3 regions of the Thalassospira sp. ER-Se-21-Dark genome follow, and region 3 is predicted to be linked to each of the others. Evidence: predicted binding sites of a transcription regulator. Region 3 holds the regulator's gene; each other region holds the start of a gene.

Region 1 (4,279 bases), 200 kb from region 3:
ATCAATGCCTTGCAGGTTGTTGGCAGTTGCCCCTTTGATGGTAATCGCCTTGCCATTGCCCTTGCGGCGTTCCTTTGGAACTGCAATCTGTTCAACCCCGACAAGGTATTTACCCGTCAGGCTGTTTGGGTTTTGCTGGATCTGTTCAGGGGTACCTTCGGCAACGATGCGGCCGCCATGAATACCCGCACCCGGGCCCATATCCACAACATAGTCGGCCGCGCGAATGGCATCCTCGTCATGTTCAACGACAAGGACCGTGTTGCCAAGGTCACGCAAGCGTTTTAGCGTTTCAAGCAGGCGGTCGTTGTCGCGCTGATGCAGACCGATTGAGGGCTCATCAAGCACATACAAAACACCTGTCAGGCCCGAACCGATCTGGGACGCCAGCCGGATACGCTGGCTTTCGCCGCCGGAAAGGGTGCCGGATGTGCGCGACATCGATAAGTAATCCAGGCCGACATCGCGCAGGAATCGCAGACGATCATTGATTTCGCGAAGGATACGACGCGCAATCTCGGTTTCTTTTGCGTTCAGCTTATCTTCCAGTGCCAGGAACCAGTCGGCGGCCTTGGCAATCGAAAGATCCGTGACCTGGGAAATGTCGCAGCCGTCAACCTTTACTGCCAGTGCTTCGGGTTTCAGGCGTTTGCCCGCACAGGTCGGGCAGTGCGATACCATCTGGTATTTGGACAGTTCATCACGGGCCCACTGACTGTCGGTTTCACGCCAGCGGCGCGCCATGTTGGGAATGACACCTTCAAACGGACGCGAAACCTTATAGCTGCGTGATCCGTCATCATAGGTCACCGTGACTTCTTCGTCGCTAGATCCATGCAGGATGATGTCCTGCGCTTTCTTGGGCAGTTTTTCCCACGGGACATTGGTTTTGAAGTCAAAGTGCTTGGCGACCGATTTCAGGGTCTGGAGATAGTATTTCGATGTTGTGCTAGCCCAGGGCGCGACGGCACCGCCTTCAAGTGTTTTGCTTTCATCCGGGACGACCAGCATCGGGTCGAATTCCATTTGGGTTCCGAGACCATCACAGGCCGGGCAGGCGCCAAACGGGTTGTTGAATGAAAACAGGCGCGGTTCGATTTCCTCGATGGTGAAGCCGGAAACCGGGCAGGCGAACTTTGCCGAAAACACAGTGGTTTCGCTGGTTTTGGCATCTTCGGTCAAAACGATGCCGTCGGTAAGTTCAAGCGCGGTTTCAAAACTGTCCGCCAGACGGGTTGAAATGCCATCCTTGACGATCAGGCGATCAACCACGACTGAAATATCGTGTTTGAGCTTCTTGTTCAGTTCAGGTGCTTCGTCGATGTCATACATTTCGCCATCGATCTTGACACGCTGGAAGCCGCGCGCGCGAAGTTCACGCAGTTCTTTTTTGTATTCACCTTTACGGCCACGCACGATCGGTGCCAGAAGGTAAAGACGCGTACCTTCTTCCATCTCCATCACGCGGTCGACCATTTGCGAAACGGTCTGACTTACAATCGGAAGTCCAGTGGCAGGCGAATAGGGGATGCCAACACGCGCCCACAACAGACGCATATAGTCATAAATTTCGGTGACGGTGCCAACGGTCGAACGCGGGTTCTTCGAGGTCGTCTTTTGTTCGATGGAAATGGCTGGTGACAGCCCGTCGATATATTCGACATCGGGCTTTTGCATCAGTTCCAGGAACTGGCGGGCATAGGCCGACAGGCTTTCTACATAGCGGCGCTGACCTTCGGCATAGATGGTATCAAACGCCAGAGAACTTTTGCCTGATCCCGACAGACCGGTAATCACCACAAGGGAATCGCGCGGCAGTTCAACATCAATGTTCTGAAGGTTGTGTTCTTTCGCACCGCGAACCGAGATTTTCGTCAGCATGTCGGGCCTTTTGTTCCTGAATTGTTCGGAAAGTGTATAGAGGAGCCGTAAGCTATACGCAAGCGCACCCCTGACAGTTCCTGTCGGTATTTGTCAGGAGATCCGCAATTAACAACCCGACGCATGACAGAGCCACGAAAAAGCCCGCCGAACAAGACCGGCGGGCTTCATAAATCCCGTGACCGGAACGGTCAGGTTTTTTTGATCAGACTTAGCCTTTGGTAACCGTGCGACCGGTTGCGCCAAGGTCCTTGAAAGCTTCTTCGAGGCGTGCGGCCATCGACAGCTCAGCTTCGCGGATCCAGACGCGCGGGTCATACTGCTTTTTGTATGGCTGATCGGTTTCCGGATCGACCTGATACTTGAACGCACGTGCGTTGGCTTCGACATACTCGCCAACCGGGCGGGCATAGGCGAACTGGGTATCGGTATCGATATTCATCTTAAAGCAGCCATAGCTGACAGCTTCTTCGATTTTCTCTTTTTCCGAACCGGAACCGCCATGGAACACGAAGTCGAGCGGGCGATCACCCAGACCGTGCTTCTCAGCCACGTATTTCTGGCTTTCCAGAAGGATCTCCGGGCGAAGCTTCACGTTGCCGGGCTTGTAAACGCCGTGCACGTTGCCAAACGCCGCCGCGACCGAGAAGTGACCAAGCGGCGAGAGACGACGATAAGCTTCTTCGACTTCTTCCGGGCGGGTGTAAAGGCGCGGATCGATTTCCTCAACCGAGGTATCAAGCTCATGACCGATACCGTCTTCTTCACCACCGGTGACGCCCAGTTCGATCTCAAGGCTCATCTCGATGGCGGACATCCGTTTCAGGAAGGTTTCGCAGGTCGCGAGGTTGTCTTCAACGGATTCTTCGGACAGATCCAGCATGTGGGAGCTGTAAAGCGCCTTACCGGTTTCGGCATAGGCCTTTTCGCTCCATTTCAGCATTTCATCGACCCATGGCACAAACTTGCGGTTTGCGTGGTCGGTATGCATGACAACAGCAACACCGTAATGTTCAGCCAGAAGCTGTGCATGACGCGCAGCAGATACAGCGCCAAGAACACGGGCCGCAGCAGCGTCCTTGATGCCCTTGCCGGCAAAGAACTGTGCACCACCATTCGAAAGCTGAATGATAATGTCAGATCCGGCATTTGCTGCAGCCTCAAGGGCAGCGTTCATCGTGCTTGAAGACGTAATATTGACGGCGGGAAGGGCGTAACCGTCCTGCTTGCAGGCAGAAACGAGTTCGCGATAGGCGGCACCGGTAACAACACCGGGTTTAACGGAAGGCATGTGGGTACTCCTCCTGGGGGTCAGAGTAAAAACAGATCAGCAGCAAAATCACCTGAAGACCCTGCATACAAACTGTTACAGAGCCCAATGCATCTTCGAAATGCTGTCTCAGGTCAAGGCTTTCCGTCATAGACTTTCGGAAAATATTGCGTTTGCTCAGGCGTAAATCTCTTGCACGCCCTTGATCCAGCTTCGCGTCACATTGAACTGATCATCAAACAAAATCATATCGGCCTGATATCCCGGTGCCAAGCGCCCCAGAACATGACCAAGTCCCAGGAACTCCGCTGGATAAAGCGACGCCATGCGAAGCGCTTCATCAAGTCCGATTTCCGCCATTTCCATGCAATTGCGCACAGCTGAAATCATATCCAGGTCCGAACCCGCCAACGTGCCATCCGCAAGCGCGCACCGCCCATCAACCGCGATGATTTCCTCATCACCCAGCTTAAACCGTTTATCGGCGGCACCAACCGTTGGCATGGCGTCGGTGACCAACATTATCTTGCCCGCGGCCTTGGCGCGGACGGCGGTTTTGATCACTGCAGGATGGACGTGAAACCCATCCGCAATCAGGCCACACCATGTACGATCATCAGAAAGCGCCGCACCAACAACGCCCGGCTCCCGATGGGTCAGGGGGCTCATGGCATTAAACAGATGCGTAAAGCCCTGCATGCCTTCATCGATTGCCGAAATGATATCGTCGTAGGTGGCCGCTGTGTGCCCGGCGCAAACACGAACATCGCGGGCAACGAGCTTTGTGATCACGCCTTTATCAAGCAGTTCCGGCGCAAGGGTGACCAAAGTACAGCCGTTGCGAAGCCGGGAGACGAGTTCTATTGCATCAGGCTCCATCGGCCTGATCTGGTCCGCTGGATGCACGCCACGGCGCTTGAGATTAAGATACGGTCCCTCAAGGTGAATGCCGACGACACCAGCAACACCGTTATCCAGCGCGTCCTGAACGGCGGCAATCGCGGCCTCCATCTTGTCACGAGAATCGGTAATCAGGGTTGGCAGCATCGATGTCGTGCCAAACCGGCGATGCGCAGCGACCATGGTTTTAATGGTCTCAAGAACAGGCGCATCATTCAGCAAGACGCC
Region 2 (4,279 bases), 440 kb from region 3:
TGGCCGTTCCGCCACTGGCCGTATTGTTCACCGTGATACCAGCAAGGGTGCTGTTATTGGCCATTTCAATCAGCCTGGAATCATTCCCCCCGACAGTTGTCACCGTTCCTGTCCCGGAGACAGAAGCCGATCCCATGTCCAGGGTGGCAACACGCCCGGAGGGGCTTTTAACTTCCAGGCTGCCTTGCCCCATCAATGTCTGACCGGACTGCAATATGACTTTGCTGTTCACGTTGGAGAAGTCACCTTGCAAAATAACTGTCGAATTTGCGCCTGCTGCTGCCACGGCATTGGAAAGATTGCTGCCTGTGGTCGATGAGCTATCCACTACCGACAACAATTGCCCAGATGCCGTTTCGCTTGCTGTCTCTGGCGGACCAAAGGCTCCGGCCCGGCTAACAACATCGACGTCACGAATAACCGGATCCGCCATTCGTCTTTCGATCGGTCTCAGGTCTGTTTGATGGGTTTCTTGGCCTCCAAACACCTGAAAGGGAATGCGCAATCTGAACATGGCAAAGCTTTGGGTGCCGCGCGGATCATCATGCTGAACCTCAAGCCCAAGGCTCAACCGAGAGTCATCCCAAAGGAAAGGGACCTCATTAAAGGTCAAATCAATTCGTCCCCGTGGACCGGCAATCATACCCGCCTTTTCATCGGAAAAGCGATATCCCCCGCCATAAAGGCGCAACTGTTGCTGGGAATTTTCATCAAAAACAGGCACGCGCCAGCCTAGCTCGGCATCAAAACCGCCCAAAGAACGTTCCTCGCCGCCGCGAAAAACAACAGTTGTACCGGAAATTGTCGCAGTATTCAGGCTATCGACCTGATAGGATTTTCGACCAATCGGAACATAGGCATTGGCACGTATATCCCAGTCCATCGACAGTGCTTCTGCACCGAACGTGATCTGGTTGAACATATTGCCCAAAGAGCTTCTGCGTCGGTCAAAATAGCCATACCCGCCCAAATTCCATCCGGATGACAGCATATGACGCACGCCCAATCCGTAATTGCCTTCCCTGCCATTCTGATTGTCGATCCTGCCGCGAAGATTGCCAAACACAAGCGTGTGGTCGTCCTGAATCAACGGTACGAACAGGTCGGCTTCACCGAGATGCCGGTCAGAACCCGGCTTTCCCTCAAGATCAATGTGAGGTCGCCATTTGTCAGATTCCGACGCTTTTACAGTAGAAAAAGAACTAACAAAAATTAATGCCAATACAGAAAACGAAATAAACATCGAATTTTGCATGAATTGGCCAATATAATTCGAATCAATCAAATATAACAAATTATTTTCATTTTTCAGCATAATAGTCTTTAAATTATCTATCGCTCACAAATGTAATTGATCCAATTTATTTAAACGAACCAAGCCATCAAATTGGAATTATGAACAAAACAACCTTTCCTCGACCAGCTCTATACGTCGTCATACATCAAAGCAATTTGTCCTGTATCTGTTTGTTTGACAGGAAACGCTGTTGATTGAGGTACCCTCGCCGGAATATCTGCGCTTGCGATAAGTTGTTTTGTGTTGGCGCGAGGCGAAATTACTGCACCGTTAATGTTCGGCGGTCCGTCACATCTGAATTCTTGGGTGAAATCTAATGCGCTTCAGATAGCTAAACCACTTCTATTCTTTATCATTTTCCCAAAAGTTATCATTTTCCCGACTGACGAGCGTTGGCACGGTCAGGAGATTGCTTCGGTCATTGGCACATTGAGGAAATTCATGACCGGTAACGCCAATAATTCGAACGTCGCCTTTGGCATGTTCCCGCGCCACACAGCCAAGCTTTCGTGTATTTAGACCGCATCTTTCATGACGACACAGGCAACCGGCGTGATCCTAACGGTGCGTTGCGCGGTTATAGACCTGATCAATATCCGAAAACAAAAATGCCCGCCGACTTCCATAACCGGCGGGCAAAGTACAATAGCGTTGGTTCAGATTAGGGGCGCAACGACACCAGCTTAACACCAAAGGCGATGAACACCGCCCCGGTGGTAGCCTTAAGTGCGCGCTGAAAACGGCCATTCCTTGCAAAGCGAGTCAGCCGTGCAAACAACATGACCATGGCTGCAAACCAGATGGCGTTGATTGCGGCATGCACACACACCAGCATAAAGGCGGCGGTCATCGCCCCCTCACCTACGGGAATGAATTGCGGGAAGGCAGCCAGATAAAACATCGAAGTCTTCGGGTTCAGCACATTGGTCAGAAGTCCCTCGCCATAAGCCGTGACCAAGGTACGCCTGCGTTTGGCCGGTGATACATTGGCAACTGTTTTCACCCCAAGCCACGCATCACGCAGCGCCTTGAACCCGACCCAGCACAAATAGGCTGCGCCAAGAAACTTCACGACCATAAAGGCCTGTGCCGACTGCACCAGAATCAGGGAAATACCAAGGATCGACAACGTCCCGTGCACATAAAAGGCACTGACAAATCCGGCCACATTGGCCATCCCGGCCATGCGTCCTGATGTCGGCACCGTCTTGGCGACCAGAACACCGTTGGGGCCCGGCGACATGACAAGCAGTGACGCAACCAGCGCAAAACTCAAAACCTGTGACCAATCCATGGCGCATTCCTTTTCTGATCCGCCGTAAAACCTTCTTGGACTATAGGTCTATCTGATTTTCCGACAAGCAAACAATTGTATCGCTGCAATCCGGAACACGGCAGATCTCAGGCTTGATGCTTTATCGGTTTCCACTTGAATGTTCCTATTTTGTTCTATACGTTGTTTGCATGCAAAACCAAACCGCCTTCATGGAACAAAACACCGACAACACGGCTTTTGGTGATGACCGGACGCGCCCGGATCATGACCAAAACGTCTTGCCTGTCCGCGCGCAAAAGGGACGCGGGGCTGTTTCAAATATTGATGGCCGGTTTGAAAGACATATCCATCAGGCAGTTGATGATGGCTGGACGTCACACCGGCTTGAAGAACAGGAACCACCCCGGATCAAAACGACCCTTGGCATTGATGGGGCGCGTTCTGTGATCACCCGCAATCAAAGCCCCGATGTGCCGTTTGATCGCTCCATCAACCCTTATCGCGGGTGTGAGCATGGCTGTGTGTATTGCTTTGCGCGCCCGACCCATGCCTATCTGGGCTTGTCCCCCGGTCTTGATTTTGAAACGCGTCTTTTCTGGAAGCCAGAGGCCGCCCAGCTTCTGCGCAAGCAACTCTCATCAAAGACTTATCAACCCGCCCCGATTGTGATCGGCACAAGCACTGATCCCTATCAGCCAGTCGATCGCGACAAGAAACTGACGCGGTCGATCATTGAAGTCCTGTCAGACTGTCAGCATCCCTTTTCACTGATTACCAAAAGCGCGTTGGTCACCCGTGACATTGACCTGATCGCCCCGATGGCCGCCCGAAACCGGGCATCGGTGGCCGTATCCGTCACAAGCCTTGATCACCGGCTGTCAAACCTTCTGGAACCGCGCGCCTCTGCCCCGCACTGCCGGCTTGAGGCCATCCGAAAACTCTCAGATGCGGGCATTCCGGTCACCGTCCTGTGCGCGCCGGTTATTCCGGGCCTGAATGATACGGAGATCGAAAAGATCGTGTCGGCCTGCAAGGACGCCGGTGCGCAATCGATTGGTCACATCGTCTTGCGCCTGCCGCTCGAAATCGCCGATCTGTTCGAAGAATGGCTGGAGGCCCATTACCCCGACCGCAAGGCCAAGGTGATGTCATTGATCCGTCAGATGCGTGATGGTCAAATCTATCAATCGGAATTTGGCACCCGCATGCGCGGCACCGGCCCGATTGCCGATCTGATCGCCAAACGCTTTGACGCTGCGCGCAAAAAGCATGGCCTGACCAACAGATCCCTCAACCTTGATTGCAGCGGCTTCAAACGTCCCAGCGCGAGCGGGCAAATGTCGCTGTTCTGACATCAGCAGCAACATCGCCCATATCCCGCAACAGATAACCCATCCGGATCAGTCCGCGCGCCGGATCAGCATCGTGCTTTTGCCCCCAACCGTGAGCCGCAGCACTTCGCCATCATCAAAGGCGTAGCTCAGGATATGATGGTCGGGATCAATGATCTGTTTGCCTTCGATGGTGACAGCACCACGTGCGACCAGTTCACTTGCCGCCGTAGTGGTCTCGGCAAAGCCCGCCATCAGAATAAGCGGCACCACCCCGATCCCGTCCTTCAGGGCGTTGGGCGTGAAATCAAGTGTCGGCATGCGATCAGCAAGAGAGATATGGGTCATTTTCCGGTTTCCTTGTTGGTAGGGCCA
Region 3 (4,279 bases):
ATACGACCGAAGTCACAGGCACCATCATTACGCTGGAACCGCGGAATGGACGCATCCGCGCCACTGTCCAGCCGTCCGAGATTGTCGGCATTGCCCAAGACCAACTGGACTGGAATGTAAGGCTCAGTTTCTTGGGCGATAGTGCGCTTTCAATTGGCGATCAGATCCGTGCGAACGCACGTCTCTTTCCCTTGCGCGCACCTGCTGTTCCCGGCGACCCGGATTTCTCACGCAACCTCTATTTCAGCAATATTGCCGCATCCGGCTTTGTCTTTGGACGACAATTCGAAGTTCTGGAAAATAAAAAAGACATAAATAACAATGCTTTGTTGGTGGGTATTGAAAGGGCGCGTCAATATATCTCAAACGTCATCAGCGATGAAATGACCGGCCCCGAAACCGGCATTGCCAAGGCACTGATCATTGGCGAACGCGGTGAAGTGGCCCCGGATATTGCCGATAACCTTCGCAAATCCGGCCTCGCGCATCTGTTGGCGATTTCCGGTCTGCATATGGGGTTGCTTTGCGGGACGGTGTTTTTCCTGATCCGGTTCGGGTTGGCCGCCATTCCATCAATTGCCTTGCGCTATCCGATCAAGAAATGGGCGGCGATGGCGGCCATGCTGGCAGGGCTTGTCTATCTCGGATTATCCGGGGCGACCATTCCGACCCAGCGCGCCTTTGTTATGTTACTTGTGGTTTGGCTGGCACTGCTGCTGGATCGCCGTGCCATATCGCTGCGCCTTGTGGGTGTTGCCGCGATCGTTGTTTTGATCCTTCGGCCTGATGCGGCACTTGGGGCCAGTTTCCAACTCTCCTTTGCCGCCGTTGGCGCTCTTGTTGCGTTTTATGACGGGCCGGGGCGGCGCTGGCTTGATCGGCAGGGGATGCTGTCCTGGTATGAGCGTGCTGGCCTTTATCTTGTAGGCTTGCTGCTGACCGGCCTGATCGTGACGGCCGTAACAGGCCCGATCATCGGTTATCATTTTGGCCGGATTTCGATGCTCGGTGTCTTCGCCAATCTGGTCGCTATTCCGGTCATGGCATTTTGGGTGATGCCCTGGATCGTTGTGACGCTGGCGCTGATCCCGATTGGGTTATCGGGGCTCTCACTTGCCGCGATGAAGCCCGGATTGACGGTGCTTTTGGAAACCGCCGAACTGGTTGCCGCACAGGACTGGGGGCTTTGGTATGTTTCGGGCCTTGATATGCTGGCGGTTGCCTTGGGGCTGTTTGCCTTGGCCTGGATCGTCATCTGGCGCGACAAGGTGATGATCGTGCCGGTTCTTCCGGTGATTTTTGCCGCCATCATCTTTCAGGCACTGCACAAAGAACCCGAAATCCTGATATCAGGCGACCGCGAAAGCTGGGCGATCTATGATCCCGATGCCGGTATCCTGCATACCTCATCGCGGCTGAATGATTTTCAAAAAGGCATCTGGATGAGCCGCTTCGGCATTCGCCCCGAACAGGAAAAAAGCCGCGTACAGGCCTGCCAGAACGACCCGTGCTCCGTGGGTGTTAGCGCTAACATCGTTCAGTCACGGATCATTGTCGCAAGCCGTATTACCAATCCGTTTTATGCCTGCCGCAACGCTGATATCATTGTCAGCCTGAAAACAGATCTGCCAACCACCTGTCAGGCCTCCGGCGCGCGCATGGTCATCGATGATGATGTTCTGTGGTGGCAGGGCGGTGTTGCGATCAAGCTGGCCTCGAAGCCAGATGAAAAGCCTGTCATCAACACCGTCCGTGCGGAAACCGGCAATTGGCCCTGGATCGTCATCGGTGGCAGAGCAGGGCGCTAAGAACCTGATCGCACACAAAACAAAAACGCCCGGGCAAAAGCACCGGGCATTTTTGTATGTAACCTCGCGCAAGCAATCAGTACTGACGCAGCAGCCCGACCAGACGGCCCTGAATGCGCACGCGATCTGGAGACAGGGCGCGGGTTTCATAGCGTGCGTTGGCCGGTTCCAGCAGAACTTCACCACGCCCGCGTTTCAGGCGCTTAAGCGTTGCTTCGCTGTCATCGACGAGTGCCACCACAATCGTGCCGTCATGGGCCTGTTCGCAACGTTGGATCAGGACGGTGTCACCATCCAGAATGCCAGCATCAATCATCGAATCCCCCGATACTTCAAGGGCATAGTGATCACCGGCGCCAAGCAGGGCCGCCGGGACCTGTACCATGGTCGTTTGATCGCGAAGGGCCTCGATCGGTGTACCGGCAGCAATCCGGCCATAGAGTGGTAAGCCAACGGATTCCCCGGCTTCCGAGAAGGCGGTTGGCACCGTGGTTGGTCGATGCGCGGCCTTTCGCACACTGGCAAGCGAGGTCACATTGTTTGGCGTTTCCGGCGCGTCATCATCGCTGTTTTCCGGAAGTCTGACGACCTCAAGCGCGCGTGCACGATGGGCAAGGCGGCGGATAAAGCCGCGTTCCTCAAGGCCTGTGATCAGGCGGTGAATGCCGGATTTGGATTTAAGGTTCAGGGCCTCCTTCATTTCATCGAAAGATGGCGAAATCCCGTGATCGCGAAGGTAATTGTCTATATAGACCAGCAACTCATATTGCTTGCGCGTCAGCATGTTATTTCCCGAACCTGTAAAAAGAACAAAAAGGATACACAGATGTTCTACTTTAGTTCTTTTTGCGGGTCAAGCGGCTCTGTGCGATTTGACGGAAAAACCGAATAATCGCCGTGATCCTTCAAAAAATGTGAATAATCGGCGGTCTGCGGGGCAGGAAGCTAGTCCGCGACAAAGGTACCCGATTTGCCACCTTCTTTTCGGGTGACCCGCAAATCGGTAATCCTCATACTTTTATCAACCGCCTTGCACATGTCAAAAACCGTGAGTGCTGCGACCGAGGCAGCAGTCAGGGCTTCCATCTCGACACCGGTCTTGCCGGTTGTCTTGCAGGTGGCGGTGATATCGACCGCATCGGCCCCCTCGACAAGTTCCAGATCGACGGTGACAGAAGTCAGGGGCAGGGGATGACAAAGCGGGATCAGATCGGGGGTCTTTTTCGCCCCCATGATCCCGGCAAGCTGGGCGATGCCAAGAACATCACCCTTTTTATGGCCCCGCTTGGCAATCAGCTTTGCCGTTTCGGAAGACATCAGAACCCGTGCCTTGGCAATGGCGGTGCGCGCGGTTTCTGCCTTGGCCGAAATATCGACCATCACCGCGTTGCCACCGGCATCAATATGGGAAAGCTTGTCTGCCATTGGTTCTGTCCAGTATTGATCAGGCCGCAAGGCCGAGCAGGTTGCGGGTGGCGGTTGCGACGTCGTCCTGGCGCATCAGGCTTTCGCCGATCAGGAAACACTCAGCGCCGACCTTTGCCATGCGGGCCAGATCATCAGGGGTAAACAACCCGCTTTCAGCTACCAGCAACCGATCATCGCCGACCATGCTTGCCAGTTCCTCGGTCGTGGTGAGCGAAATTTCCATGGTTTTGAGGTTGCGGTTGTTAATCCCCAGCAAACGTGACTTGAGCTTGAGCGCACGTTCGAGTTCCGGGGCGTTGTGCACCTCGATCAAAACATCCATGCCAAGGCTGTGCGCGGCATCTTCAAGCTCAGAAGCCAGGCTGTCTTCAAGGGCTGCCATGATCAGAAGGATGCAATCAGCACCAAGTGCACGTGCCTCGGTAATCTGATAGGGATCAACCATGAAGTCCTTGCGAAGGGCCGGAAGATCGACCGCCGCACGGGCCGCGACCAGATAGCTGTCATCGCCCTGGAAATAGGGTATGTCGGTCAGAACCGACAGGCAGCTTGCCCCGCCGGCCTTATAGGCCTTGGCGAGTTCCGGCGGATTGAAGTCCGGGCGGATCAGTCCCTTGGACGGGGATGCCTTTTTGATTTCGGCAATCAGGCCATAACGGCCATCGGCAACACTGGTTTCAAGCGCTCTGATAAAACCACGCGGGGCGGATTGCGCCTTTGCCTCGGCCTCCAGGGTGGCAAGCGTCTTGCGCTCCTTGCAGGCCGCAACGTGATCGCGTTTGTCGTTGCAGATTTTGGCTAGTACGTCGCTCACGCCGGGGTTCCTTCGTTGGTAATCTTCACAAGCCCTTGCAGGGTTTCGGCAGCCTTGCCGCTATCAATGGCGTCCGCGGCCTTTTTGATGCCGTCGGCCAGATCGCTGGCAATGCCGGTCACCACAAGAGCCGCCCCGGCATTCATCAGAACGATGTCGCGGTACGGGCTTTTCTTGGCGGCCAGAAGGTCGGTAATCGCCCTGGCATTGACATCAGCATCGCCACCCT

The links. Region 3 encodes LexA, which represses DNA repair genes until DNA is damaged. Its sites were predicted from a motif close to ATGTTCTANTTTGGTTC; they were not measured.
Region 1: a site for LexA is predicted at 1,892-1,908, ahead of uvrA (excinuclease ABC subunit UvrA). Genes of this name have one in related genera too.
Region 2: a site for LexA is predicted at 2,731-2,747, ahead of FHI25_RS09750 (PA0069 family radical SAM protein). Genes of this name have one in related genera too.

The regions. Positions count from the first base shown of each region.
Region 1 covers NZ_VDEZ01000002.1:679,577-683,855, forward strand. The annotation lists gene uvrA (excinuclease ABC subunit UvrA) at 1-1,881, opposite strand, end outside; gene fbaA (class II fructose-bisphosphate aldolase) at 2,093-3,172, opposite strand; gene nagA (N-acetylglucosamine-6-phosphate deacetylase) at 3,329-4,279, opposite strand, start outside.
Region 2 covers NZ_VDEZ01000002.1:446,647-450,925, reverse strand. The annotation lists gene FHI25_RS09760 (inverse autotransporter beta domain-containing protein) at 1-1,315, opposite strand, end outside; gene FHI25_RS09755 (LysE family translocator) at 1,959-2,591, opposite strand; gene FHI25_RS09750 (PA0069 family radical SAM protein) at 2,762-3,925, shown strand; gene FHI25_RS09745 (tyrosyl-tRNA synthetase) at 3,974-4,252, opposite strand.
Region 3 covers NZ_VDEZ01000002.1:883,349-887,627, reverse strand. The annotation lists gene FHI25_RS11820 (ComEC/Rec2 family competence protein) at 1-1,808, shown strand, start outside; gene lexA (transcriptional repressor LexA) at 1,885-2,592, opposite strand; gene moaC (cyclic pyranopterin monophosphate synthase MoaC) at 2,754-3,233, opposite strand; gene trpC (indole-3-glycerol phosphate synthase TrpC) at 3,253-4,050, opposite strand; gene trpD (anthranilate phosphoribosyltransferase) at 4,047-4,279, opposite strand, start outside.